4 regions of the Sporosarcina sp. P17b genome follow, and region 1 is predicted to be linked to each of the others. Evidence: riboswitches for the same ligand, from Rfam matches in the RefSeq annotation. Region 1 holds a riboswitch; each other region holds the start of a gene.
What was found. Region 1 has a riboswitch for S-adenosylmethionine ahead of CSV76_RS12020 (methionine ABC transporter ATP-binding protein). Riboswitches for the same ligand answer to the same signal wherever they lie in the genome.
Positions count from the first base shown of each region.

Region 1 (7,339 bases):
TACGGATGCGAATAGAGCGAATAACATGCCCTATAGAGCATTCAAACGCTTGAATAGAGCGCTTAGCGGGCGTAATAGAGCGCTCACGCAAATGATTGAGCTTAACTAGCCTAATAAAAAACCGGTAGCTGCAATAGCTACCGGCATTTCTTTGTTTATTGTACTGGAACGACTGATCCAGACCATTCGTCTAAAATGAAGTTTTGGATTTGTTCTGAAGTCAATACTTCGACCAAAGCTTTGATTGCATCACTGTCTTCGTCACCGCTATTTACAGCAATTACGTTAACATAAGGAGACTCTTTATCTTCTAGCGCAATAGAATCTTCCATTGGATTTAAACCAGCGTCGATTGCAAAGTTCGAGTTGATCAACAATGCATCGCCTTCATCATTCGCATATAACTGAGGCATTAATGCCGCTTCGTAGTTCGCATCAAACTTTAGATCTTTCGGATTTTCTACGATATCTCCTACTTCTGCTTTCACTTTTTCTATGTCGTCAGCCAACTTAATCAAGCCTTTTTCCTCAAGCATAGCCAGTACACGTCCGTGATCTGCAACCGAGTTACTGATCAAGATTGTAGCACCTTCAGGAAGTTCTTCAAGTGAATCATATTTCTTAGAGTACACACCGATTGGCTCGATGTGGATTGCACCAGCATTGACGAAATCATAACCGAAATCAGCAATCTGACTTTCTAAGTATGGAATGTGTTGGAAGTAGTTCGCATCCAATTCACCTTCATCCAAATCTTTATTGGGAAGTACATAATCTGTGTAACTTTCAATTACTAAATCATAGCCCTTTTCAGCTAGTAATGGCTTTGCTTCTTCCAAAATGACTGCGTGTGGCGTGTTAGACGCCCCTACTGTCAATGTTGTTTTCTCGCCTTTTTCAGCCTCGTCCACATCTGGTGCTGCCCCGTCCTTGCTATCGTCTTTCGTTCCGCATGCTGCCAGTGCAAGCACTAATACTGCTGCGAATAAACCGAATAAAAATTTCTTCATCTCCACATTTCTCCCTCTCCATTAATGGAATGTTTTATGGTCAACAGGTTACCCTGAAAATCCTATTACCGTTTGTCCAAACGTTTTACAATGAGATCACCAATAATTTGGATGATGAATACGACAACCAATACTAAAATCGTTGCCATGATCGTAACGTCTTCCCTGCTACGCTGGAACCCCTCTAAATACGCAAGTGTACCGAGCCCTCCAGCACCAATGACCCCTGCCATCGCCGTATAGCCGACAAGTGCAATAGATGTCACCGTAATTCCAGAAACCAATGCTGGCATCGATTCAGGCAACAAGACCTTGAAAATAATAGTGGATGTTTTGGCACCCATTGAGCGAGCTGCTTCGATAACCCCTTTATCGATTTCCTGCAACGCGATCAATACCATGCGTCCGTAAAATGGAGCCGCCCCGATGATTAACGCAGGCAATGCCGCATTCGGTCCACGCATGCTGTCAAACAATAACTTTGTAAATGGGATAAGTAAAATAATTAAAATGATGAATGGAATTGATCGGAATATATTCACGAACGCGCCAGTAATAACGTTAATCATTTTATTAGCCCATAATTGTCCTGGGCTAGTCAAAAACAATATAAGTCCAAGTGCGATACCAAAAACGAACGTAAAGAATGTCGAGTATGCGGACATATAGAGCGTCTCGCCTGTCGCAAGCCACATTTTGTCCCAGTCAACATTCGGGAACCATTGCTCAATCATGTAGCAGCACCTCCGTCTTTACTTCATTGGCATCTAAGAAGACGATTGCTTCATCAATGATCGCTGTATCGCCTACCAATTGAAGTACTAATGTGCCATATGCGCCGTCACGCGTAGTCGAAATATTCCCTTGTACGATGTTGACGTCAATTGGAAATTTACGGATTAACTCAGCAAGCACTGGCTGTTCCGTACGCTCTCCAATGAAGGCTAACTTCACTAGCTTCCCTTGAGGTACTTCTTCTTGTAAATGAGCCATCGCTGCATCCGTATCACCAGTATCTGTCACTTGTGAAATGAAACGCTTCGTAATATCAGCCTGTGGAGATTGGAAAACGTCCAACACGTTACCGATTTCCATCACTTTTCCGGCTTCCATGACCGCCACCCGATTACAGATCTTACGAATGACATGCATTTCATGCGTAATCAAAACAATTGTCAGTCCAAGACGTTCATTAATATCCGTTAATAAATCCAGAATAGCATTCGTTGTTTCTGGATCGAGTGCGGATGTCGCTTCATCACAAAGCAATACTTCCGGATCATTTGCAAGGGCACGTGCAATACCGACACGTTGCTTCTGACCGCCTGAAAGTTGTGATGGATACGCCTTTTCGCGTCCTGTCAATCCAACTAAATCAATTAGTTCTTTGACTTTTTGCTTGCGTGCCGATTTCTTCACGCCAGCGATTTCAAGAGGAAACATGATATTCTCTTCTACCGTTCTCGACCACAACAAATTAAAGTGTTGAAAGATCATGCTGATTTTCTGTCGCGCATTGCGCAAGCCTGCACCTTTTAACGTCGTCATTTCCTGTTCATTAATCTTAATACTACCGGACGTCGGAGTTTCAAGACCATTCAGTAGTCTGATCAATGTACTTTTACCTGCTCCGCTGTATCCGATGACGCCGAAAATTTCTCCTTCTTCGATGTCAAATGTCACATCATCTACTGCGACAATTTCTGAACGGTTCAATTGGAACCTTTTATGAACGTTTGCTAGTTGAATCATTTTCCGCACCACCTTTAATTTAAAAAGACCTTCCTGCAGTTGAGCAGAAAGGTCCAACGTATATACATATGTACGTTAACATTTCTCTCATCTATCAAAGCATTACACTTTGAGTGAATTGGCACCATTTCACATATGTGACGGTTGCCGGGCTTCATAGGGCACTTCCCTCCACCGCTCTTTATAAGAGTTACGTATTCAATTGATTATCTACTTATACCATACTTCGAATTCTATTGTCAACTGAGCTTCTCCAGTAGATAAGGTACAGATTGAAAAGCGTAAATTTTTTCTATCGGCTCGCCTTTTCGTTGAATGAGCAAACAAGGAACGCTCTCTACTTCATATTCGATTGCAATATCCTGGACGTAATTCAAATCCGCTTTTCCAATGGGCAATTCCGGTCGCATCGCTTCTATTACCGTTAACATTTTCGAAGCGACTGCACAGGTACCACACATAGGTGTAAATAAATAAAAAGCGGCTATTTGCTCCGCCGCCTTTGCATGTTTCCAGTCTTCGATTGACCAATTATTCATGTGTTCCACCTGCCAAAAATTTAGGATGTACTTTAAAATTGGCGGCAGCTAAAATGCTGGCCAATAGCTTGATAGGCGTCGTCTCCACTTCACGATAGAGACGATCCGTGTATAGGTGTCTAGCTTCCGGATACAGTTGTTTGAACAGCTTTCGAATGGATTCACCTGACGCGTCCGCATCCAAAAATATGAAGATTTCATGTTGCTCGTACGGCTCAAGCAGTTCTTCGATGTGGTACGCACTGATGGTACCATTCGTACAAAGAATCTCTACAGGCTCTGCAAGGATCGGCACTAACCGCTTACGATCCGAACCGCCTTCTACAATGAGAACTTTCAGGTCCATGCGCTTCCTCCTAGAGTGTAAAAAAAACGCTGAGACGTTCCAGCGCTTTCCTTTGTGATGATTATTCAGCTGTCATTTCTTCGTATTGTTCAGCTGTCATTAACGCATCCAATTCAGCTTTGTCATCGATTTCAACTACAACCATCCATGCACCTTCGTATGGAGATTCGTTAACCAATTCAGGGCTGTCTTCAAGGTTTTCGTTCACTTCTACAACTTTACCAGTTAGTGGAGCATACAATTCAGAAACAGTTTTCACTGATTCAACGCTTCCGAAAGGCTCGTCAGATTTCAATTGATCGCCAACTTGTGGGAGTTCAACGAATACGATATCCCCTAGTTCAGACTGTGCAAAATGTGTGATTCCGATACGGTATTTACCGTCTTCTTCTTTTACCCATTCGTGCTCTTCTGAATAACGTAAATCTTTTGGTGTGCTCATGTCGTTACCTCCAAAAATATAATAGTTTATCTATCTTTAGTTTGCCATAGTTCCCGCGTAAAGACAAGATTCTAGATCATTTCTTCCATGTTTCTGCGAATGTTGTTTCATTGAAACCAACGGTCACTTTTTGGTTGTCCGACACGAGTGGACGTTTGATGAGCATTCCGTCTGAAGCGAGGAGTGCGATCTTTTCGTCGTCTGTCATGGTAGGTAGTTTGTCTTTCAAATTGAGCTCGCGATATTTCATGCCGCTTGTGTTGAAGAACTTCTTCATTTCGAGCCCGGAGTTTGCGATCATGCTACGAAGGTCGTCTTCGCTCGGTGGTTGTTCGGCGATGTTGTGTTCTTCGAATGAAATCCCCTCGTTCTCGAGCCATTTCTTCGCTTTGCGGCATGTGGTACATTTCGGATAGCCGTAGTATGTGATAGTCATAGTCGTAATCCTCCTTTTTTTCAGTATAGCAAATAAAGGCGTGTGGATACTAGTTTGGCGTGATAACAATGAGAAGCTGGCAGAGTGCTGGGGTGGGGATTTGCGCTTCGGAGGGGACGCGTTCTGGAGGGCGGGCGGTGAACCACACCCCTTCGCTTCGCTCGCAGGGTGTTTCACCTGTCCCGCTGATCCTCCCAGAGTCGCCCCTCCTACACTCCAATCCCTTGCAATGTAAGGAGGAGACACTTTTTTATAGTGCATTGAAATACGTTTTGTAATGGATTTTTGAACTTCAGTACTTGAATCTAAATAAGTAAAGACAAAACAATAATTCAAATACTACCTTCAATGAGTGATCTGAGTAACCGTACTATCAACGTAGGATGGAAGCGGAAGTTGGGGGCGACTCCCGATGGATCAGCGAAAGCCTTGAGACCCTGGACGGAGCGAAGCGTAGGAAGCGGCTCAAGCCGAGCCCATGGGAAAGCGTCCCCCAACTGGAGCTTCCATCCCCTCCCCTACACAAATTCACTCACTACTCCCAAGCACTTGCTTTGGAACTTGAACTTAAACAATTCCAGAAACAACAAAAAACGCCCCACGTAGGAGGCGTTTTGTCTAAGCTATAATTATACGATATACTTCTCTGCTTCGATCAGCTTCTCAGCCGCTTCACGCTTCTTCGCAATCAAGTTATACGGATTGTTACGAGTCAACTTACGCAACGCCGAAATCATCATGCGCTGGTTGTCGCCGTCTACTGCTGCAAGCAATGTCTCTTTTGCTGCCGCTTCGATGCGTCCGAACGCTTCTTGACAGAAGATCTGTGTATAAAGAAGCTTCTGGTTCTCTTTCTTTTCGCCGTTCTTGTTGATCGCCTTCTCCGTACGAAGCAATGCAGACTCCATACCGAATAGATCATTCGCAATATCTGCGATGTTCACAAGAATCTCTTGCTCTTGATCCAACTTCGTGCCATAACGCTGTGCTGCAAGTCCTGCAACCAAGATGCCGATTTTCTTCGCGTTCTTCACAAGCGCCTTCTCTTGAGCCAATGCTTCGTCGCCCACTTCTTCCGGCATAAGCATTAACAACTCTTCTTGCAATGCTTGTGCTTGTTGAAGCAATGGCAATTCGCCTTTCATTGCTTTCTTCAAGAATGTGCCTGGAACGATCATTCGGTTGATTTCATTCGTTCCTTCGAAAATACGGTTAATACGTGAGTCGCGGTAGATACGCTCTACTTCGTACTCAGCCATGAAGCCGTAACCGCCGTGGATTTGAACTGCTTCATCCGAAATGTAATCCAACACTTCTGAACCTACTACTTTATTGATAGAACATTCAATTGCGTATTCAGCAATGGAAGCCGCTACTTTCGCGCCGTCTTTTTGCTCTTCAGGGCTCATCGCCGCGTTACGCTCTTCGAAGTATCCAACTGTACGATAGATCAAGCTTTCTGTTGCGTACAACATAGAAGCCATCGTACCGAATTTTTCTTTCGTTAAGTTGAATGAAGAAATCGGTGTGTCGAACTGCTTACGCTGATTCGCATATTTGATAGCCAATTCAAGTGCACGCTTCGATCCGCCGATTGTACCTACTCCAAGCTTGTACCGACCGATGTTTAGAATGTTAAACGCGATCACGTGTCCGCGACCAATTTCACCTAATAAGTTTTCAACAGGTACTTCTGCGTCTTCTAGAATCAACGTACGTGTAGAAGATGATTTGATACCCATTTTCTTCTCTTCGGGTCCTACTGAAACGCCTGGATATTCTTTTTCTACGATAAACGCTGTGAACTTGTCGCCATCTACTTTTGCGTAGACTACGAATACATCAGCAAATGCAGAGTTTGTGATCCACTGTTTTTCACCGTTCAGTACATAGTGTGTACCTGCAGCGTTTAATTTAGCAGTGGTCTTCGCGCCTAATGCGTCTGATCCTGAGCTTGGCTCTGTCAATGCATAAGCGGAAATTTTCGCTCCACTTGCGGAGTTTGGCAAGTACTTCATTTTTTGTTCATGGTTACCGAATAGAACGATCGGTAATGTACCGATCCCTACGTGCGCTCCGTGAGTGATTGAGAAGCCGCCTGCCACTGATAATTTCTCCGCAATCAATGCAGATGAAATCTTATCTAGTGCAAGTCCCTCATACTCTTCTGGAATATCTGCTGCTAGAAGACCTAGATCTCCAGCTTTCTTCAGCAATGTTACAGAGTTTTCAAATTCATGGTTCTCTAGCTTTTCAATTAACGGTGTTACGTCGTTTTTTACGTACTCTTCCGTTGTTTTGGCAATCATCTTTTGCTCATCTGTGAAGTCCTCTGGTGTAAATACGCGACTTGCGTCCATATCCTCAGTTAAAAATGCGCCACCTTTTACGAATTCAGTCATAATAGTTCCCTCCATAGCTTTAGTCATATAATTTCCCCCTATTGTTTGTCTGTATTATTTTTATAGAACTTCGAACACTCCAGCTGCTCCCATTCCGCCACCGATACACATCGTGACGACACCGTACTTTTTGCCTTGGCGTTTCAATTCATTAATTAATTTCAACGTCAAAATAGTTCCTGTTGCGCCTAGTGGATGACCTGATGAAATCGCGCCACCATTGACGTTCACTTTATCTGTATCAAGTCCTAGTTCGCGAATAACTGCGAGCGACTGAGAGGCAAATGCTTCATTGAGCTCAAAAAGATCGATATCTTCAATAGATAAACCTGCAAGCTTCAATGCTTTAGGCACAGCTACAATCGGTCCGATCCCCATCACTTCTGGTGGAACGCCGCCTACTGCGAATGAA
Region 1 covers NZ_PDYP01000010.1:38,031-45,369, reverse strand. The annotation lists gene CSV76_RS12030 (MetQ/NlpA family ABC transporter substrate-binding protein) at 156-1,010, opposite strand; gene CSV76_RS12025 (methionine ABC transporter permease) at 1,076-1,744, opposite strand; gene CSV76_RS12020 (methionine ABC transporter ATP-binding protein) at 1,737-2,762, opposite strand; SAM riboswitch class I at 2,847-2,952, opposite strand; gene CSV76_RS12015 (thioredoxin family protein) at 3,002-3,301, opposite strand; gene CSV76_RS12010 (toprim domain-containing protein) at 3,294-3,647, opposite strand; gene gcvH (glycine cleavage system protein GcvH) at 3,709-4,089, opposite strand; gene CSV76_RS12000 (arsenate reductase family protein) at 4,166-4,525, opposite strand; gene CSV76_RS11985 (acyl-CoA dehydrogenase family protein) at 5,155-6,954, opposite strand; gene CSV76_RS11980 (acetyl-CoA C-acetyltransferase) at 6,988-7,339, opposite strand, start outside.

Region 2 (7,339 bases), on a different contig from region 1:
GAGCAAATCTACTCCTAATCATGACTTTTGCTTTCCTACCTGCTTTACTCGTAAATCCGGATATGGATATGTTCCAAAGCGCTATGAAAATGTTAAATAACGAATAAGCTCTCATATGACAGAGCCTTTCCTATACTAGGAAGGCTTTTATTTATTGAAATTGAAATTGAAATTCAAGTTCAGTTACTACATTAAGATTTCAACATCCACTCTATAAATCAAAATAACGAAACTAGTTATTCGTAAGTAGAAGGCGGCTCAAGGAAGATAAGCTCGGCAGGTGAAACAACTAATAGGAACGAAGTGACTAGTTATTTTCCCGCGAGCCCTTCCGAACGCTATAACTTTATCGCTTTCTAATAGTAAATCGATCTTCTAACAACAGCCAATTCTGCGGGAATGCAAGGCCAAGTTTCCAGTACATAATGCCCCGTAACTTAAACTTTTTAAGCAAATCAAACTTCGCATTGATGCTTCGTGCATCTTCAAACCACACTTCATGTTCGATTCCTTGTTCATCGTAATACGTATAATGTGGCGCCTGAGCCAGTGCGTCGTATTCAATTGCAACATTTTGTTCGATCGCTAGATTAGTCGCCATTCTCGGACTCAGTGCCGTTGCTGCTTTGCTATCTGGTTGACCAAACGGAGCCATCCAGTCATAGCCATACAGATTTTGGCCTAGAAATACTTTTTCTTTCGGAATTTGACTAACGGCATATTCTACTACTTTCGTGACAGGACCAATTGGGCTAACAGCTTGCGGTGCACTATAAGTATATCCCCACTCATACGTCATTAACACTACGAAATCTACAATCTCACCATGAACTTTATAATCATGAGCACCATAAATTCCAGTTGTTACTTCACCAGCCTTTGGTGCAAGTGCGGTGGAAATCGTTAGACCGGCATCATGAATTTGCTTGGTAGCATTGCGTAATAATTCATTATATAATTCTCGATCTTCAGGGAATAATAACTCAAAGTCGAAATGAATATCTTTATAACCAACTTCATTCGCTATTGAAATGGCACTTTGAATCATTCGATTTTGGGCTTCTTTATCGGTGAAAATTACATGCCCTAGCTCTGCACTGAATGTATAGTTTTCTAAGTTGGTCAGCACCAGCATATTTAGAACGCCTGCATTTTTGGCGGTCGTTGGAATATCTGCTATAGCAGGCATTTTGAGGGAACCATCGCGTTGCACTTCATAACTGAACATAGCAAGATACGTCAAACCATCCACACGTTCACGAACTTCGGCTAACATAGCCTGACTGACTGGATTACGCGTTTCTACATATAACAAAGAATCAATCGGTGTTTTCACTTCTTGTGGTATGTAGAGACGCTGTCCAACCATTAGCCTTGCGGCAGGATTAATTGCATTAATTCTCGCCAAGCGAGCGACCGAAAGACCATATCTCTGTGCAATTGTATATAAACTATCTCCAGGTCGTACCCAATAATACGATCCTATAATTGGTATAACAAGCGCTTGTCCCACTGCCAGTCGCGTATCACTTTCCAATTCATTTGCACTTGCTATTTGTTCGTACGGAACACCATATATTTTACCGATTTCATATAAACTCTCACCTTGCGAAACCACATGAATCTGCATGCATTCCCACTACCCTTCTTGAGTTCTATCCTTATGTTATGTTCGCGCGTTACGAACTATGCATAAAGCTTTACAGCATTTTCCTATACATAAGTTTTCGAACACATCACATACTATTCTTGATGTATTAGATGAATGAAGGAGGAAATATATTTGACAAATCAATTCGAAACATCTCAACACATGCAAGGCGGAGCAGTCCCCCCATCAATGAATCACGGCGGACACGAGTTATTTGATGTCAAAGAGGTGTTAAGCGCGACTCTCGGAGCATTGAACCAAGCGATGATTTTACGTCCACATGTCCAAGATCCAGAACTTCTCGATATTCTTGATCGACAATACCGATTCACGCTGGATGAATACAATATCCTTGTGGAAAGTTTTAAGACTGGCAAAGACCCTTCACATCCTACACAAAGCTATCAAATGAAAGCAGGCAGCGATTTCATTTACGGTATGAAAGAAAAAGCACCATCTAAACCGATTCAATCTACAGGTGAAATCACTGATGAAATCATCTCTGGTTTTTTGCTAGGCGCTACAAAAGAAGGCGCTACAGGCAAAACAGCTGCTTCATTAGAAGTATGCAATCCAGTGGTCCGCCGTGTACTTGCAGATTCTGTGCCCAATTGTATAGAAATGGCATACGAATTATCCATTTATCAAAATAAACACCAATATTACCAAGTACCACAATTAAATGATCAGGATATGAATATGTTGCTTAATTCTTTTGCGCCTACACAAGGTCAACCTGCATTACCAAAAAACGTTCAATAAGTCATGGATACAAGCAGATGGTGTTCTTGCCCATCTGCTTTTTTGCTTTTATGCTCGTTATATTTGTATACTATATAGAAGAATACAAATGAAGGAGTGTCTACATGAAAGTTGCGATCTTTGATTTTGACGGTACATTGTACACGAAAGAAACCTTTAAACTACTTATGGAGCAATTAAAGAAGCATCCTAAATACAAGCAGTATTACGGAAAATTCTATCGCTCAATATTACCGTTATATATTCGCTATAAACTCAAAATCCTACCTGAATCCGTAATGAAAGAACGTTCCATGCGCCTTTATCTCCAAGCTTTGGATTCATTGTCGATGACAGAACTACACGAGTATTTTAATGGCATGCATAACGTAATGTTGCCTGACTTCAATGAACAAGTCGTTAAACGGCTCGTCGAACATAAAAAAGATGGATACCACGTCTTGCTCGTCTCTGGTGCTTATACGCCTTTTTTGAAAGCTGTTACAAGTCATCTGACATTCGATCAGATTATTGGCACAGACATCCCTTCAAATGGAGATCAACTAGCGATGGATCGGCCTTTTCTACATATTCAAGGCACACGAAAAAATGAACAAATCGAACATGTTCTACAAGGGGTAACTGTGAATTGGGATAATAGCTTTGCTTATGGTGACAGCATTTCAGATCTTCCAGTCTTAGAACAAGTCGGACATCCTGTAGCAGTTCGTCCAGATGAAAAACTTACGGCCATAGCCAAACAAAGAAACTGGGAAATACTATAAAATAAAACAAACGCGAAGAGCCCTGATTATTTCAGGACTTTTCACGTTAAGTTGATTTTAATGTATTAATATATAAACTGCCATCTGTCTGAATTTCCGCATAAAGCACATGCTCAGGCTTGGAAATCCCCTGTTTTTTTAATTGTTCGGTTAGCCAAGTATCGGTCAATTGAAGTTCTCGCATATTTTTCTCTTCTACTTTCCCGTTAGTAATAATCTCAGTCGGAATATACTTTGGCGGTGGTGATGGGGCCTTGACATCTTTTTTTGTCGCATACTTCTCACCGGTATTCAGCATGACGCTCAAGTTACCATTCGTTTCAAATATCGCGTAATTGACATCCTTTACCGAAAATACCGACTGCTCGCGTAGCATCATATTTAGATCATTGAAACTTAACCGTAATTTACGCATGGAACCTTCTAGAATTTTTCCATTCTGTATGACAATCATCGGTTTATCATCGAGTAATACGCGAAGCTTGATGGATTTGAATGATAAAAAGTTAGCAAGAATTGTTAATACCGCCCATAAAACCATTCCATATAAACCATTTAAGAATGGTGTTTCAGACTCTCCTGCTAAATTGGCTGCAATCGAACCGATCGTTATGCCTGTCACATAATGAAAGAACGTCAATTGAGACACTTGTTTCTTCCCCATGAAACGCGCTAAAATCAACAGCACAATAAATGAAATCACCGTTCGTAAAGTCATTTCCCAAAAAGCCAAATCCCAAAATTCATCTATGTTCACTGCATACACCTCCAGTAGTCGGAGTATGTGCAAACTATAGGAATTTATACAACAATTGTTTTAACTCCAGTTGTAAGGAGTTTTTTGGTAGACATAGTAATTGAGCCAATTGGAGAATAATAAATGGGTATGAGAGCGCCAAGTATTTAAAGGCTCATTTGTCGGATCATCATTCGGATAATAGTTTTCTGGAACATCAATATCCGCTCCTTTTTCTATATCACGCGTGTATTCATCCCCTAATGTATGTGCATCGTACTCTAAATGTCCCGTGACCATAATATGCTTTGCATCATTCGAGATTACAATGAATGCACCTGCCTCTTCAGAAGCAGAAAGTAATGTCAATTCGGGATGACTCTGTATTTCTTCTAATGGCACCCCTGTATGACGTGAGTGTGGTGCTACAAATACATCATTGAATCCTCGTGCCAAGTTCACTGTCGGATCGGTAATATCATGTGAAAATACTCCAAAACATTTCTTCGTCAACTCGAACTTGTCAATTCCATAATGATGATAAAGTGCCGCTTGTGCACCCCAACAAATATGAAGTACAGACGTTACATTCGTTTTTGTCCACTCCATGATTTCCTCTAACTCTTTCCAATACACTACATCTTCAAATTGTAGAAGTTCGATTGGGGCACCTGTAATGATCATACCGTCAAAACGACGGTTTTTGACATGTTCAAACGTAGTATAGAAGGTTTCTAGATGATTCTGACTGACGTTTTTTGAAACGTAGGTAGCCGTATTAAGAAATGTAACATTTACTTGTAATGGTGTATTACCAAGCAATCGAAGCAATTGTAATTCTGTCTTCTCTTTTTCAGGCATCAAGTTTAAAATCAATATGTTAATCGGACGGATATCCTGTGCGGTCGCACGTTCTTCATCCATAACAAAGATTTTCTCTTCTTTCAGTAATTCCCCTGCTGGTAGATGTTTTGGTATGTTAATCGGCATGCTATTTCCCCCTTGAAGATCTATTATTACTATTTCTATACAAAAAGCCCTCATTTCTCTTGGATAAGAAAATGAGGGTTGACCGTTCACCGTTCTTATCTCTCAAGACAACAATCTTGTTGGAGGTAGCACCTTCCTGTTTGCACAGAGGTTGCTGAAGCTTCATCAGGCCAATTCCCTCAGCTTCTCTTGATAAGAAATATTTAATTACTGACTATTATAGCATTAATAATTTAATTGTATAGCAGAATTATCAAATTGTTCTGCGCATTCAAGTTTTGTAAATTGTAGATAGCATATTTTTGTGTATAATAGAAATTACCAACTACATTTCTTCGAGGAGGAGCTTATGAAGTCTTTAGGTATTGTTCGTAAAGTAGATCATCTCGGTAGGATTGTGATTCCAAAAGAACTTCGAAATTCTTTGTCGATTGATAAGGGTGATCCTATCGAAATTTTCGCAGAGGATGATAGGATTATTTTGAGAAAATATCAAGTCAACAGAGCATGTTTCATCACGGGTGAAGTGATGGAAGAAAATAAACAATTGTCAAACGGTCTATTCATTAGTCCACAGGGCGCAAAAATCCTTATGGAGCAATTGAAAGATTTCACAAAATAAAGCACATAACAACTAATGGAGCATGTGGCTCAATAGAAAAGGACTGAAAACAACTTTTATAGTTGTCTTCAGTCCTTTGTTTAGTTATATCCATAATCTCAACTGTGAAAACAGTAAATTATGCCAGGCTATTAATAAACTCTTCGATCTCTTCTTTAGTTTTACGGTTTTTACTAACGAACCGGCCTGTTTCTGTACCTTCGCTGAACGCTATGAAGCTCGGAATACCGAATATATCTAACTGACTGCATAGATCAATGAAATCGTCACGATCAACAGAAACAAATTCATATTCCTCAAATTCCGTTTCCAATGTCGGTAAGAATGGTTCAATCACTCTACAATCCGGACACCAATCTGCAGTGAATAAGAAAATGACTCGTTCTTGTTGTTTAAGTTGCTCAAACTGCTCTAGAGATTCTAAATTTTTCAATTCCAAACACTCCTTTTTACGAATAGTATAAGATCACTATAGCACGCTTACTAGTACATCTTCTCTTCAGACGACTTATGCCATTTCCATTTACTAAATCGAAATTATGATATATCTTTATGATTAACGCCCAAAACACGAACGTTCACAAATAATTCATTATTTACGTTCGCATTTGGTAGTTTTCTGTTTTTTGCAGGAAAGCAATTGACAATAGTTTTTGACGTGTTATGATAAATCTAAATTAATAGTTGATTAACAATTTCGACGAAGAGATACCTTCCTTTAACGAATTTTCCAGAGAGCTGATGCAGTGGTGAAAATCAGCATATTCCAAGGTTGGAGGCACTTCCGAATTGATTGGCTGAAATTCTTTAGTAGGCTGATCCGTCACATGTACGTTACACATGCTGAATGAAGGCTGCTTTTGCAGCAAAACAAGGGTGGTACCGCGTTAGTTTATCGAGCTTTTCGCCCCTTACTTATACGTAAGGGATGGAAGGCTTTTTTATTTTAGCTAAAAGGAGGTAACCCGCAACATACATATACGGTCAATCACACATAGTTTTCACACTAAAAAATCCACTACAAACAATTGAAGGAGAGAATGAATACCATGGCTTTTAAAATACTTATTAGTGACCCACTTAGCGAGGATGGAATTTTCCCACTGCGACAAGCAGAAGGTTTTGAAGTTGTAATGGAGACAAATTTAACACCTGATCAGTTGAAAGAGCGAATCAAAGGCTTTGACGCACTATTGGTTCGTAGTCAGACAACAGTTACTAAAGAATTGTTGGAATCAGCAGATCAACTAAAAATCATCGGTCGCGCAGGTGTAGGTGTCGATAATATCGATTTGGACGCAGCAACTGAAAAAGGTATTATTGTTGTCAACGCTCCAGACGGTAACACGAACTCCGCTGCAGAGCACACAATTGCAATGATGATGTCTATGGCACGTAAAATCCCTCAAGCTTTCAACTCATTAAAAAACAATAAATGGGATAGAAAATCATTCCTAGGTGTGGAATTGAAAAATAAAACTTTAGGGATCATCGGACTTGGCCGTATCGGTGCTGAAGTAGCAAGACGTGCAAGAGGACAGCGTATGAATGTAGTAGCATATGATCCGTTCCTAACTGAAGATATTGCGAAGAAATTAGGTATTGAAATCGGAACAGTAGATGAAGTACTCGAAGTTGCAGACTTCATTACAGTTCATACCCCACTACTTAAAGAGACGCGCAGAATGATCAACAAGGATGCTTTTGCGAAAATGAAAGACGGCGTACAAATCATCAACTGTGCACGCGGTGGAATCATTGACGAAGATGCTCTATATGACGCTATTGTCGCTGGCAAAGTAGCGGGCGCTGCA
Region 2 covers NZ_PDYP01000002.1:307,004-314,342, forward strand. The annotation lists gene CSV76_RS17510 (hypothetical protein) at 1-107, shown strand, start outside; gene CSV76_RS03460 (LysM peptidoglycan-binding domain-containing protein) at 347-1,630, opposite strand; gene CSV76_RS03465 (spore coat protein) at 1,778-2,413, shown strand; gene CSV76_RS03470 (HAD family hydrolase) at 2,518-3,177, shown strand; gene CSV76_RS03475 (YetF domain-containing protein) at 3,224-3,928, opposite strand; gene metA (homoserine O-acetyltransferase MetA) at 3,995-4,903, opposite strand; SAM riboswitch class I at 4,996-5,102, opposite strand; gene CSV76_RS03485 (AbrB/MazE/SpoVT family DNA-binding domain-containing protein) at 5,253-5,525, shown strand; gene CSV76_RS03490 (thioredoxin family protein) at 5,644-5,958, opposite strand; gene serA (phosphoglycerate dehydrogenase) at 6,575-7,339, shown strand, end outside.
Region 2: another riboswitch for S-adenosylmethionine. It lies ahead of metA (homoserine O-acetyltransferase MetA); the one in region 1 lies ahead of CSV76_RS12020 (methionine ABC transporter ATP-binding protein).

Region 3 (7,339 bases), on a different contig from region 1:
TTTGAAGGCGATGTTCGTATTGGGGGCAACGTCTTACCTTCCATGTTTGTTGGTGCAACAGGTAGTGTCTTTGTTGGCGGTTCAGTTACGAAGGCTGAAATACATGCTATGAAGACTACCATGGTGAAAGGCAATGTGCTGTCTTCCACTATAAGTGTAGGTAAGCAGGAAGCAATTGTAAGTGAATTAGCTACTTTGATTAAAAATGTGACAGATATGCTTGTACAAATCAAAGAAGCAGTCAATCAGGTTTTTATTATTCGTGGCCATGGAGAAGCAGAACTAAGCCCATCAGAACTCAAGCGTTTGATTTCTATATTGATGGAGAAACGATATGCCCAGTTTGAAGACGTGAATAAGAAGTTCATCCAGAGAGTTCGTGAACAAAAGGACAAAGTAGATGAAGAGTGGGTCCACGTTGCGGATCGTTTATACGATTTGTTTATTAATCCGCTCAATGAGAATCTTCAAAACATGGGGGAGTTTGAACAATTGATTGAGGATGCGTATATTCTCATTCAGCTATATGATACAGAAAGCTCTCCGAATATTAAATTGATTGTTCCATATGCCATTAATAGCACTTTGTATAGTTGCGGACATATTGATGTAGTTTCCAAAGGTGTTTACCATAGTAATTTAACGGCGGATGAAACCATTAAGATAAAAGGCGTTTGCAGAGGTGGGGAAATTTATGCACGATTGGAAGTATCACTGCAAGAGGCAGGTTCTGAAAGTCCTGTCAAAACAGTGGTTCGTACTAGTGAAGACGGACGTATAAAAATAGGCACAGCGTATGCTGGGACAGAAATCTATGTCGGTATTCGTAAGTATGTTTTCTCCAAAGATGCAACGAATATTTCTGCTCATTTGGACGCTGAGGGAGAGCTAGATCTAGGGTAACGATGTTTAGACTCTTTATAGTGGTGGAATAGTATATACAGAACATCACATTAAGGAGTGTTAAGCATTATGGCTAAAATTGCAACAGTACTAGGAGATATGTTTGAAGACTCGGAATACATGAAACCGGCGAAAGCGTATAAGGAAGCTGGCCATGAAGTAGAAGTGATCGGTGCGGAAGCAGGATCAGAAGTCACCGGTATGAAGGAAAACACAAAAGTGAAAATCGATAAAGCGATTGATGATGCTAAATCATCTGATTATGATGCATTATTTATCCCTGGTGGGTTCTCACCGGATATTTTACGTGCAGATGATCGTTTCGTGAAGTTCGTTAAAGAATTCATGGATGCAGATAAACCGGTATTCGCAATCTGTCATGGACCGCAATTGCTTATTACGGCAAAAGCACTTGAAGGACGCGATGCAACAGGTTATACATCTATTCGCGTAGATATGGAATATGCGGGTGCAAAGTATGCTGACAAAGAAGTCGTCGTCTGCCAGAACCAACTCGTAACAAGCCGTACACCAGATGATATACCGGCATTTAATCGCGAGTCACTAAAAATACTAGAAAAATAAACACTAGTTCAACCGTCAGGGCGTAATGTGCCTTGACGGTTTTTTTGTACTTTAAATTACCGCACCAACATACACTAACAGTATAATTTATTATTAGTTGAAAAAGATTCTCAATTGTACTTGAAAAAGGTTCTCAATGAGAGTATGCTAAAAGCAACGAATGAATCAGAGAGACGATCGCGTCTTACAATTGAAAGGTCGGGGATCTACTATGTATAAGATTGTTGCGTCAGCGGTAATTGCAGGAATTATATTAGGTGCAGTAGCGGGATTTTCATTTGGCAGTAAAGAGTTCGCTGGGATGTTCGCGGGAATGGCCGCACTTGCGTTTATAGCAGCACCGGCAGCGGTCGTCTATTCAAGTGAAAAGAAAAAGTGGCAACAAGTTCATTAATAAAGAAAAAGCATCCAAACTTTGGATGCTTTTTTGCATGTAAGTAGATAATGATATTTTAATATGCAGACCAACCGTTGTCAGCTTCCATTACGACACCGTTGACATAAGAGGATTCATCTGAAGCTAGGAATAGCGCAATATTAGCGATTTCTTCCTTCGTTCCAGGACGACTCATCATATTTACACCTCTTAATGCTTGCTTCATACCGAATTCATCAGGTTGAACTAAACTGTTTGTAATGTTGGTCGGTATTTGTGCGGGAGCAATTGCATTACAGCGTATGTTTAATGGGCCAAATTGAGAGGCGACACTTTTTGTCATACCTGCAACTGCGTGTTTTGACGCCGTATATGCGAGACCGCCACGTCCGCCAGTGACCGCTGAAATAGATGCCATATTAACGATAACACCTGCTTTTTTCTCTTCGAATATAGCTAGTGCTTTACGAGTTGCCCGCATTACTCCTGTTGTGTTGATTGCCAAAACTTTGTCCCATACATCATCAGTTACTGTAGCAGCAGAGTACATATTGTCCATGATCCCCGCATTGTTTACTAGAATATCCAGTGTGCCGAATTGCTCAACAGCTGTATCAATCATGTTTTGTACATCTTCTTCAATGGTAACGTTTGTTTTAACCGCAAGAGCCTCACCGCCTGCACTTATGATAGTCTGGACAGTTTCTTCTGCACCTTCCATATTCATATCTGCAATGATCAGTTTTGCACCTTCACGGGCATATAGTTCAGCGATTTCTCGTCCAATACCAGATCCGGCACCTGTTACTACTGCTACTTTATTTTCTAATCGTTTCATTAAAGCCGCCTCCAATTGTATTCGTATTTCTCATTCTATTATATACTTTAACGTCTAACTAATGAAGTTATTCGTTTTATTTCGATCAAATCAAAAACAGCTTGAACCGTCAAAATGAAATTGACTGTTTAAGCTGTTGGTCATACATTATTGTACTTTGACACCTTCTACTACCTCTTTTGCAGCGTAAAGTGCTTGTTTCACATCTGCAATTAAATCTTCCACGTCTTCCACGCCCACTGAGAAACGCAGCAGTCGGTCATCTACTCCGCGACGATTACGTTCTTCCAATGGAATATCCATATGCGTCTGCGTAGTTGGATACGTGATGAAGCTTTCGACTCCTCCTAAACTCTCCGCAAATGAAATTAGATTCATACTCTCTAGGAATGGTCCAACCCACTCACTGTTCTGCACTCGGAATGACAACATACCACCGATTCCTGCGTAGAGCACATCTACAATAAGAGGTTCTTGTTCTAAATATGATACCATCGCCTTTGCATTTGCGTCATGTTGTTTCATGCGTAAGTGCAGTGTCTTTAAACCGCGTACAACAAGCCATGAATCAAGAGGGGACAATGTAGCACCGATTGCATTGTGGTTTGTAAATAACCGTTCACATAATTCTTCACCCTTAGCGACGACAAGACCTGCTAGCACATCATTATGTCCACCGATATATTTTGTTGCACTATGGATGACAATATCTGCGCCTTCTTCGATTGGGCGCTGGAAATAAGGTGTCAAGAATGTGTTGTCGACGATCAACAATACATTATGCTTTTGAGCCAATTCCGCATACGTACGGATTGTTATATTTTGCATTAGCGGGTTCGTAGGTGTTTCTAGGAAAATCGCTTTTGTTTGATCCGTAATCGCTTGCTCGACTTCTGCTACATCATTGAACGAAAGGTAACGAGTCTTCACATTATACATTTCTTCATATTGATTAAATAAGCGATACGTGCCGCCGTATAAGTCTTCAGGCGCCAATAATTCTGAACCAGCCTTAAATAAAGATAATATTAGTTGAATGGCAGCCATCCCAGAGCTACATGCGAATCCTTGATCTCCTGATTCCAAGTTTGCAATTCCTTCTTCTAAAACAGAACGTGTTGGATTTTTTGTGCGTGTGTAATCATACCCTGTTGACTTGCCTAGTCCTTGATGATGATAAGCTGTTGACAAGTAAATTGGTGTGTTGACTGCGCCGGTTTTCTCATCGCTATGGTTGCCAAGTTGTACTAGTCTTGTTTCTAATCCGTTGTTTGTCATGAATATCCATCCCCCTAGAAAAAATAAAAAAGAACCTCTTCTTTTCGAATAGGCCCTCGAACATACAAGTGTATACAATATTCTCATCTTCAAGGTGATTGTCACCCTTGGATTTAGCACCGTGCCTGTGGCTGGTTGCTGAGACATCTCTGGGCCTATCCCTCCGTCTCTCTCGATAAGAATATTCGCAATATAGGCAAAACTGTTGACGAATTTATTCTATCATGCAGATATACTAGATGCAAGCTTCCTTTAAAGTGCGATCAGATGATTTTTTTGTTTCAGTAAAATATTTGCTATACTTACTAGATACGCATCACGATGGGGGGAGTCTTCCTTATGGCTTGGAGTTACGTCGTATTGGCGGCAGTTATAGAAATCCTCTGGGTAGTCGGTCTTCGGTACTCTGACACAGTACTCCAATGGACTGGAACCGGTGTGGCCATTATCTTTAGTTTTTATTTCATTATTAAGGCTTGTGAAAAATTGCCTTCGGGTACGGTGTATGCAGTCTTTACAGGATCCGGCGCCGCCGCTATCCTATTAGTGGATATATTCGTCTTTCATGCAGCGTTCACATGGGTTACGCTATCGTTCATCGGTTTGATTGTCATTGGCGTAGTTGGCATTAAGCTTACAACGGACGATGATCAGGTGGATGCAGAAGGAGGTGGCTGATAATGGCATGGGTGTATCTAGCTATTGCCAGTCTCGGTGAAATTTTCGGTGTAATGAGTATCAATTATTACTTGCAAAAGCGTTCCATTAAACGATTATTTCTCATTGTAGGGGTATTTGGCTTCGGCTTTATTTTCTTGTCACTTGCGATGAGAGAAATTCAGATGAGCACAGCTTATGCGGTTTGGACAGGATTTGGAGCAGCTGGAGCCGTGTTGATGGGAATATTGATTTTCAAAGAATCCGCCAGCCTCAAACGTCTTTTCTTTCTTTCGCTCATTATTCTAGGGGCTGTGGGCTTAAAACTATTCGGATGAAGGAGAGTGAATATTTTGGTGTATTGGACACAATTTGAATTTAATGAATGGCTAGTGACACTGGCAGCTACGGAAAAGGGACTGTGCTATGTCGGAATGGCTGACGATAGTGTAGAGCGATTAAAGGAATGGTTGAAACGCTCTGATACGGAAGGATTAATAGAAGACAAAACGAAGTTAACAGTCTATATAAGTGAGTTGAAAGAGTACTTATCAGGTACAATAACGAACTTCCCAACGGTTTCCTTCGATTTAAAAGGGACACTATTTCAGCAACAAGTATGGCAAGCCCTTCAACAAATACCGTATGGGGAAACTCGTACATATTCAAATATAGCGGAACGTATAGGAAATGTATCTTCTGTTCGTGCGGTGGCATCTGCAATAGGTAAAAACCCCGTGTTGATTGTAGTACCCTGTCACCGTGTTATTGCAAAAGACGGAAGTTTATCAGGCTACCGCGATGGCAAGGATTGTAAGCAAAGTTTATTACAATTAGAGAAGATAAGCTGGGTTAGTGATAGGACGGAGTGAGCAAGATGAAATATAAGCAAATTAAACCAAAGAAAATATATGAAGAAGTAGCAGATAGTTTATTGAACTCTATACAGTCGGGAGAGTTAAAACCGGGTGACAAATTGGACTCTGTACAGCAACTGGCTGAAAACTTTACCGTTGGCAGATCTACAATCCGTGAAGCCTTATCTACATTACGTGCTAGAGGACTGATTGAAATGCGTCAGGGAGAGGGTACATACGTCAAGGAGTTCTCTTCTGTCGATCTAATCTTTCCTCTGCAAAGTGCCATGCTTATGAATCAACAGGATATTCAACACTTATTGGCTGTAAGAAAAATAGTGGAGACCGGAGCGGCGGCGAATGCAGCGGAATCACGTACAGCAGATGATTTGGAGAAAATGGAAACGGCGCTTCATGAAATGAAGGAGCATGCCGGAGATATTCTACTGGGAGAAAAAGCGGATCTGGACTTTCATTTTGCCATCGCAGAAGCAACAAAAAATCCGTTATTGCTAAACTTATTAAGTCAAGTAGCCGAGTTGATGAGTGAATCGATGAGAGAGACGCGTCGCATTTGTCTCTACACAGAAACAGCAACAGTAGAGCGTTTACACGATGAACATGAGGCGATCTTTTTAGCTATTCAATCACAGCAACCAGAAAAAGCGGCTAGTACCATGCAAGCCCACTTGTTGAATGTAGAGTCTGTGTTAACGACATATTGGCAGTCGGTACATGAATAACACTGTTCACTCACTATACGTTGAGTGAATTTTTTAATAATAATGAATGAATGCTCTGTTAATGGAAGGATAAGTATAGTATGCTATGTAAAAAGTTAGTCATCTGATGACCTGTTGACTATAAAGATATTGCGAAGAGGTGAAAGGGATGAAGGTTAGCTTATTTATAACATGTTTGGTTGATATGTTTTATGCAGACGCAGGCAAAGACATGGTGGAAGTATTGGAGAGACAAGGCTGTGAGTTGTCATTTCCCAAAGGACAGGTATGTTGCGGACAACCTGCCTATAACAGTGGATATGTTGAAAGTTCAAAGTCAGCTATGAAGAATATGATTAAGACGTTTGAGGACGCTGAATACGTAGTTACACCTTCTGGATCATGTGCGACAATGTTTAAATTGTACCCGGACGTCTTTAAAGACGATCCGAATTGGTTACCACGAGCACAGAAGCTAGCGGATAAAACGTATGAATTCACACAGTTTCTTGTGAATGTTTTGCAAGTCGAAAATGTAGGAGCAAAATTGACAGGAAAAGCGACTTATCATCCCTCTTGCCATATGACGAGATTACTAGGTGCCAGTGAAGAACCTAGAAAACTATTGGATCAGGTGGAAGGTCTCGAAATGATCCCGCTACCAAACGCGCATAATTGCTGTGGTTTCGGTGGGACGTTCTCCGTCAAGATGGGAGATATTTCGGAACAAATGGTAGATGAGAAAGTCAATAGTGCCATGGCGACAGAAGCAGATTATTTAATTGGAGCGGACTGTGGTTGCCTGATGAATATTGGAGGGCGTGCAGAACGGGTCGGTAAGCCGATCCGTGTAATGCACATCGCACAAGTATTAAATAGCCACGAGTAAATAAAAGTGAGGTGATAAGTATGTCGATGAAATTCAGCAAGAAAAATTTTACGGATCGAACAAAAGACAATATAGCAGACGATTTTATGAGACAAGCAGTGGCAAGTGCTCAGGAGCGTTTGCATGGTAGACGATTGGATGCCGCGGAAGAATTGGGCAGTTGGGAAGAATGGCGTTCGCATGGAGAAGAAATTCGTCAGCATGTTCTAGAAAATCTAGACTTTTATTTATACC
Region 3 covers NZ_PDYP01000007.1:131,844-139,182, forward strand. The annotation lists gene CSV76_RS10410 (flagellar assembly protein A) at 1-903, shown strand, start outside; gene CSV76_RS10415 (type 1 glutamine amidotransferase domain-containing protein) at 973-1,488, shown strand; gene CSV76_RS10420 (hypothetical protein) at 1,649-1,882, shown strand; gene CSV76_RS10425 (glucose 1-dehydrogenase) at 1,941-2,702, opposite strand; gene CSV76_RS10430 (methionine biosynthesis PLP-dependent protein) at 2,850-3,980, opposite strand; SAM riboswitch class I at 4,061-4,162, opposite strand; gene CSV76_RS10435 (DMT family transporter) at 4,320-4,658, shown strand; gene CSV76_RS10440 (DMT family transporter) at 4,661-4,975, shown strand; gene CSV76_RS10445 (methylated-DNA--[protein]-cysteine S-methyltransferase) at 4,994-5,509, shown strand; gene CSV76_RS10450 (FadR/GntR family transcriptional regulator) at 5,515-6,237, shown strand; gene CSV76_RS10455 ((Fe-S)-binding protein) at 6,386-7,105, shown strand; gene CSV76_RS10460 (LutB/LldF family L-lactate oxidation iron-sulfur protein) at 7,126-7,339, shown strand, end outside.
Region 3: another riboswitch for S-adenosylmethionine. It lies ahead of CSV76_RS10430 (methionine biosynthesis PLP-dependent protein); the one in region 1 lies ahead of CSV76_RS12020 (methionine ABC transporter ATP-binding protein).

Region 4 (7,339 bases), on a different contig from region 1:
AACTGTGGCGCGACAAAATAGCGATGCCCAGCCCGCTAAGAACGGCTTGTTTGATACTTTCTGGCGAGCTCATAATAGTAGGCTGTACTTGGACTCCATACTGTTTAAGCGATTGATCAATTAATAGACGACTAGGATCTTCCGTATCAGGTAAAATCCAATGTGTATTTTGCAAATCTAGGATGGACGAGCTTCTCTTACGTGCAAGCGGGTGTGTAGCAGAGGCAAGAAGTACTAGTTCGTCTTGCATAAATGCTTCAGCCGATGGTAGGTTGTCCAGTTCACTGCAACCAACGTCGACTTTATGGCTTTTCAGTAATCGCGCAATGTCAGAAGAAGGAGCAGTTGTTAGTTCGAGCCGCATATCGGGATACTTCGCGTGTAGACGAGTGAGTACGTCTGGTAAAATAGCTTGCGAAATAACTGGTGAAGCACCAATACGTAAAGTTCCTTTTAGTGAGGTTGTTTGCGTTAAATCTATATTTGTATGATTAATCAAATCAATCATCTCCAATACACATTTTTATAGTGAATGACTTGTAGTTGTGACTGGTTTTTTTGTGAAAAAATAGCCTTGCAATAATCTGCAAGGCATCGAACACACCATTATTGAACTGTATAATTTTTGTGTGCGACGACAGTCATGTTGGAAGCTGCTCCAATATTTTCAGCGTCTTGTTCAGAAATTTTTACAATGACGGAGTTTTCAAGGATTTTGTGTATAGTCCCGGAAACTTCATAATCATTACGGTTGAAAGATATGACTTCGTCTACATACCGTGATGCTACAAAATCAGAAACTGGACGATCTTTTCGTGGGAATGCCAATCGAATCAACTCCTTCAGTAGTGTGGAATTTAGTCTGTCGCAATTTGTCAGTAAAACAAAACGAAAAATGCGTACAATAGCTTACTAGATCTAGTATAACACATTTCGGGAAATTATTCATCATACTAGAACTTTGTCGATTGGGCAAGTATTTTGTATAATCATTTGATGAAGTAGAAAGTATTGATCGTTATAGATAGAAGCTGACGTGATATACTACATCATATAAATCAATTGGTTGACATTATACCTCTGGGGGTATATTATTATGATAACATATAGGAGGTTGAGCGATATGGAGTATGATGACAAAGTCAAAAATCGTTTGAAGCGTCTAGAGGGTCAAATCAAAGGCGTCTTGCGTATGATGGAAGAGGGCAAGGACTGTAAAGAAGTGATCACGCAATTATCAGCCAGTCGTTCTGCTATTGATCGTACAATTGGCGTAATCGTTAGTTCCAACTTGATTGCCTGTATTGAAAACTTAGACGAAGCAGATGAACGCACACATGAATCTATTATTAGTGAAGCCGTGGATCTTCTAGTAAAGAGTCGATGAGCAACATCACTTGACTCTTTTTTTTATAGCATATAATATACCCCCATAGGTATTTAGCAAAATGATTTTCAAATAGAAGGAGACGAGAGCATGACAGAGCAAAAGAAAACAACGATTGTATTATTTAGTGGGGATTACGATAAAGTGATGGCGGCTTATATTATCGCGAACGGCGCAGCGGCATATGATCATGAAGTAACAATTTTCCATACGTTTTGGGGATTGAACGCATTGCGCAAAGATGAACCGATTAAAAGTAATAAAAGTTTCATTGAAAAGGCGTTCGGTAAAATGATGCCGCGTGGAGCAGATAAAATGGGATTATCGCAAATGAACTTTGCAGGAATGGGTCCTAAGATGATCAAGCAAGTAATGAAAAAGCATAACGCGATGACATTACCACAACTGATCGATATGGCAATAGAGCAGGACGTACGATTGATTGCCTGTACGATGACAATGGATTTGCTAGGACTGAATGAAGGAGAGCTTCTACAAGAAGTGGAGTATGGCGGTGTGGCAGCTTACTTAGGTGAGGCGCAAGATGGTCAAGTGAACTTGTTTATTTAATTTTTTTATACAAATAAATACCCCTGGGTGTATAGGAGGAGTACAATGATTCAGTCAGATAACGTGTTAGATGCAAAAGGGCTTGCTTGTCCAATGCCGATTGTGAGGACGAGAAAGATGATGAAAGAGATGGATGACGGTCAAGTGCTCGAAGTCCAGTCGACAGATTCAGGGACCACGGCAGATTTACAGGCATGGGCGGAAAGTGTGGGGCATCAATACGTCGGTAATGTGAAAGAAGCTGATGTATGGCGCCACTTCGTACGAAAAGCGGGTCAGGAAGATCAGTCACAAAAAGAATATCCAGTTACAGTCGACAATAATGAGTTGTTAGATCAACTGCAACACCCTGATGCTGTGTTACTAGACGTTCGCGAAGAAGCAGAATACGCATTTGCTCATATACCTGGTGCCCTATCCATACCTCTTGGCCAATTGGATGAACGAATGTCGTACTTCAGTAAAGACAAGAAGCTCTTCGTTGTATGCCGAACAGGTAACCGCAGTGATATGGCATGTCAAAAACTAGTGGCAAAGGGTTTTGAAAATGTCACGAATGTAATTCCTGGTATGTCAAAATGGGATGGTAAAACAGAAAATACAGTAGGGGGTATAAATAAATGAGAATCATTCAATCAAGTGAAGTAGCAAAGCGCGTTATTGCGAAAGAGTCATTATTCATTTTGGATGTTCGAAATGAAACTGCATTTGAAGATTGGAAAATCGAAGGTGAGCAAGTGCGCTATTTAAACGTACCGTACTTTGATTTATTGGATGGCATCGAAGAAATTGAAGACCAATTGCCAAAAGATGAGGAGATCCTAGTAGTCTGTGCTAAAGAAGGTTCGTCCGTTATGGTGGCAGAAATCCTTGAAGAAGCAGGCTATTCAGTAGGCTATCTTTCAGGAGGAATGAAAGCGTGGAGCGAGTATTTGGAGCCGGTGAAGATTGCCGATTTGAAATCAGGTGGTGAGCTCTATCAATTCGTCCGTCTTGGTAAAGGGTGTCTTTCCTATATGGTCATATCAGGCGGAGAAGCGGCAATCATTGACGCGACGCGGATGACAGATGTGTTTATGGACTTTGCTACGGAACGCGGTGTGAAGATCACAAATGTACTCGATACGCACTTGCATGCGGATCACATTTCAGGTGGTCGTCAGATTGCAAAAGCAACGGGGGCAACGTACTGGCTACCGCCAAAAGATGCAGAAGAAGTCGTATTTGAATATGCTGCATTAGAAGGCGATACGTCGATTCAAATAGGTGATACTAAAATTGATATTCAAGCACTTTATTCACCAGGACACACCATTGGTTCGACTTCATTTATTGTCGATGACAGCTATTTGATGACAGGTGATATTCTGTTCATTGATTCAATTGGACGTCCAGATTTAGCAGGTTTGGCAGAAGATTGGGTAGGTGACTTACGTGAGTCCTTGTATAGTCGTTATAAAGAATTGTCAGAAGAACTAACGGTTTTACCGGCTCACTTCATGATTGTAGATGAGTTGAATGAAGACGGCAGCGTGTCGGAAAAGCTCGGCGTGTTGTATAAGCAAAACCACGGCTTGAACATTGAAGATGAAAAAGAGTTCAGAGAATTAGTCACGGGGAACTTGCCTCCGCAACCGAACGCGTATCAGGAAATACGACAGATGAATATGGGGAAAATCCAACCTGACGAAGAAACGCAACGTGAGATGGAGATTGGCCCGAATCGCTGTGCGGTACGGTAAATAGTTATTTTAAATCAGCTGTAAAACAATAACCCACATTAAAAGGAGAAGATAAATATGAGTTCAACAACATTTTTAGACGCAAAAGGGCTGGCATGTCCAATGCCGATCGTACGTGCAAAGAAAGCAATGAAGGATATGCAAACAGGAGATGTTCTGGAGATTCATACGACAGATAAAGGATCGGTATCCGACCTGACAGCATGGGCGGCTTCTGGTAATCATGAAATAAAAGACCAGCAACAAGAGTCCGATGTCTTTAAATTTTGGATCCAAAAAGGGTAAACTTAGGGTAGAGGGAATGGCTGTCTCCCTCTTTCATCAGGAAGAAGGGAGAACATCATGACCATTCCATTTATTATTACGATCTTCCTCATTGGAATCGTCGGCTCGTTCCTTTCCGGAATGATGGGAATCGGGGGCGCGATTGTCAAATATCCAATGTTGTTATTTATTCCTGCACTACTTGGTTTTACTGCGTTTACACCACATGAAGTAGCTGGTATAACTGCAGTTGAAGTATTCTTTGCGTCACTTTCAGGAGTTTTGGCGTACCGAAAAAGTAATCTGATTTTGAAGCCACTTGTTCTTTATATGGGGATCAGTGTGTTGATCGGCAGTGTGATCGGCGGTGCAGGTTCCAGCATGCTATCAGAAGCGACTGTAAATATCGTCTATGGTATTCTGGCTGTGCTTGCGGCAATTATGATGTTTATTCCGAAAAAGGGGTTGGATGATCAGCCGATTGAAGAAATCACATTTAATCGCATCATAGCTTCCAGTGCGGCATTCATTGTTGGATTAGCAGCGGGAATCGTTGGAGCTGGTGGTGCATTTATCATGGTACCGATTATGCTCGTCATCCTAAAGATCCCAACACGCGTTACAATTGCTACATCATTGGCCATCACATTACTATCATCAGTAGGTTCGGCGTCAGGTAAATTTTTCACTGGGCAAGTGCCGTACGGACCTGCTCTCGTCATGATAATCGCAAGCATTATCGCAGCTCCAATCGGTGTGAAAGTCAGCCGTAGAGTAAACACCAAAGTCCTACAAAGCATCCTTGCCGTTCTCATTATGGCATCGGCCGTGAAGATTTGGTGGGATATATTCTAATAAAATCAACATCGCCAGAACATCGTTCATTGAACATGTCTCTGGCGATTTTTAGTGAAGTGGCAAGTGGAAAAACTTCACATGTCACTAACATTAGATTAACGGTGGTTTCACTGTTCCATTTTTCATGTCAACATGTCAAAACTTATACTAATTTCAAAAGATTCTATTAAATTACCTTGCAATAGACTCGGAATAGCCGTATACTATTTTTCAACGATGGAAAACGAATAGACACACTCTTATCAAGAGCGGCGGAGGGATTAGGCCCTGTGATGCCCGGCAACCGGCGAAAGCAAAGGTGCTACTTCCTACAAACTATAAGTAGTTTGGAAGATAAGGGAGGAATAAGCGAAAGCGCAGCCCTCTTCTTATTAGGAAGAAGGGTTTTTTGTGTACCTAAGTGCCCTCTTGCACTTTTCTTGTGTCTAGTTCCAGAGGGCAGCTGCTCGGGACGTTTCGGTCTAAACGCAAAGGAGAAGAACACTCCTTTGCGTTCAGCCCTCCAACGCCTGTCGCAGCTAAGCGCCCTCTGCCGCTTTTCGAGTGTTCCATCGATACATGATAAAAAAGGGGAATGGTTATGACGAATTTACAGCCAGAAACGATTTTATTACATGGAGGGCAAAAGCCGGATCCGGAGTCGGGTTCACGTGCGTTGCCAATTCATCGTACGACTTCTTATGTATTCAGAGACACGGAACATGCTCAAAACTTATTTGCCTTAAAAGAAGCAGGCAATATCTATACACGTATCACGAACCCGACAGTAGCTGTTTTCGAAGAGCGCGTTGCACAGCTTGAAGGAGGGACTGCGGCGGTTGCGTTGTCTTCCGGAATGGCGGCCATTGCGTTCTCTATTATGAACATTGCCGAAGCTGGCGATGAAATTGTTGCAGCTAGCAATCTGTACGGTGGTACATACAACTTATTTGCTGTGACATTACCGCGTTACGGTATTACTGTAAAGTTTGTTGATGCTTCTGACCCGAAGAATTTTGAAGCAGCCATTACGGATAAAACAAAAGCCTTGTTTGCAGAAACTATCGGTAACCCAAGCTTGCAGGTTCTGGATGTGGAAGCTGTTGCGAATATCGCGCATGAAAATGGGATTCCATTGCTTGTCGATAATACATTCCCATCTCCATATGGCTCGAATCCGATTGAATTCGGTGCGGACGTTGTTATTCATTCAGCAACGAAATGGATTGGTGGGCATGGTACGACAATTGGTGGAGTAGCGGTCGATGCAGGTAAATTTGACTGGACGCAAGGAAGATTCCCTGGGTTCACAGAGCCTGATGAGTCTTACCATGGCTTACGTTACGGTATCGACACTGCAGCGTCTGCTTTCGCAACAAAACTGCGTGTGCAATTGCTAAGAGACTTTGGTCCATGTCTAGCTCCTGACAGTGCATTCAACTTGTTGCAAGGCCTAGAAACACTTCATTTACGCGTACCTCGCCACAATGAAAATGCGCAGAAAGTGGCGGCATTCCTGCAAGGTCATGATGCAGTAGAATGGGTGACATATACGGGTCTTGAAGATCATCCTACAGCGGAACTGGCTACTAAACACTTGAAGAACGGGTACGGCTCCATCATTGTATTTGGAATAAAAGGTGGTCGCGATGCAGGTCGCGAAGTTATCGATAATGTGGAGATTTGGTCTCATGTCGCGAACGTTGGGGATGCAAAGTCGTTGATCATCCATCCAGCTTCGACTACACATCAACAGTTATCGGCAGAGGATTTGAAAAACTCGGGTGTAAGCGAAGAACTAATCCGTCTATCAGTCGGATTGGAATCGGCAGAGGATATTATTGCGGATTTGAAACAAGCAATTGAAAAAGCATCAAATTGATATACAAAAAAGGAACACCTCGCAAATTTGCGTTGGTGTTCCTTTTTTTACTTGCGTTTTATTCGTTTTCGTTCGTCCTTCAATGATTTGAACAGGGAAGTAACCATCATAATCAGTATAATGGAGAATGGCAAAGCGGCAATAATAATGACGTTTTGCAATGCGTCCAATCCACCCACATAAAGTAGGATAATTGCGATGGAAGATTGAATGACACCCCATACAATTTTTAAATTATTAGGTGGAGTCAATGAACCGTACGACGACTGCATGCCGAGTACAAATGTAGCCGAATCCGCTGAAGTAATGAAGAATGATGTAATCAGCAAGATGGCGATGATGGAAATCACAAATGACCAAGGTAGTCCACTGAACATCTCAAAGATTGTCAGTTCAGTTGCGCTTGAAGCCAGGTCGATAATGCCTGCTTTTTGTGTTTCGATCGCTGTAGTACCGAATGCTGCGAACCAAACCATACTCAATACTGTAGGTACAACCAGTACGCCAATCATGAACTCGCGAATCGTTCTGCCTTTTGAAACGCGTGCAATGAACATACCGACAAATGGTGACCAAGCTATCCACCAAGACCAGTAGAAAAGCGTCCAGTCATTGAGCCATGAGCGATTTTCAGGCGTCAGCGGTGCTGTACGGAAA
Region 4 covers NZ_PDYP01000006.1:59,245-66,583, forward strand. The annotation lists gene CSV76_RS09040 (substrate-binding domain-containing protein) at 1-499, opposite strand, end outside; gene CSV76_RS09045 (DUF2187 family protein) at 607-828, opposite strand; gene CSV76_RS09050 (metal-sensitive transcriptional regulator) at 1,124-1,387, shown strand; gene CSV76_RS09055 (DsrE/DsrF/DrsH-like family protein) at 1,478-1,957, shown strand; gene CSV76_RS09060 (sulfurtransferase TusA family protein) at 2,003-2,581, shown strand; gene CSV76_RS09065 (MBL fold metallo-hydrolase) at 2,578-3,699, shown strand; gene CSV76_RS09070 (sulfurtransferase TusA family protein) at 3,757-3,984, shown strand; gene CSV76_RS09075 (sulfite exporter TauE/SafE family protein) at 4,042-4,818, shown strand; SAM riboswitch class I at 5,058-5,161, shown strand; gene CSV76_RS09080 (O-acetylhomoserine aminocarboxypropyltransferase/cysteine synthase family protein) at 5,402-6,682, shown strand; gene CSV76_RS09085 (glycine betaine uptake BCCT transporter) at 6,730-7,339, opposite strand, start outside.
Region 4: another riboswitch for S-adenosylmethionine. It lies ahead of CSV76_RS09080 (O-acetylhomoserine aminocarboxypropyltransferase/cysteine synthase family protein); the one in region 1 lies ahead of CSV76_RS12020 (methionine ABC transporter ATP-binding protein).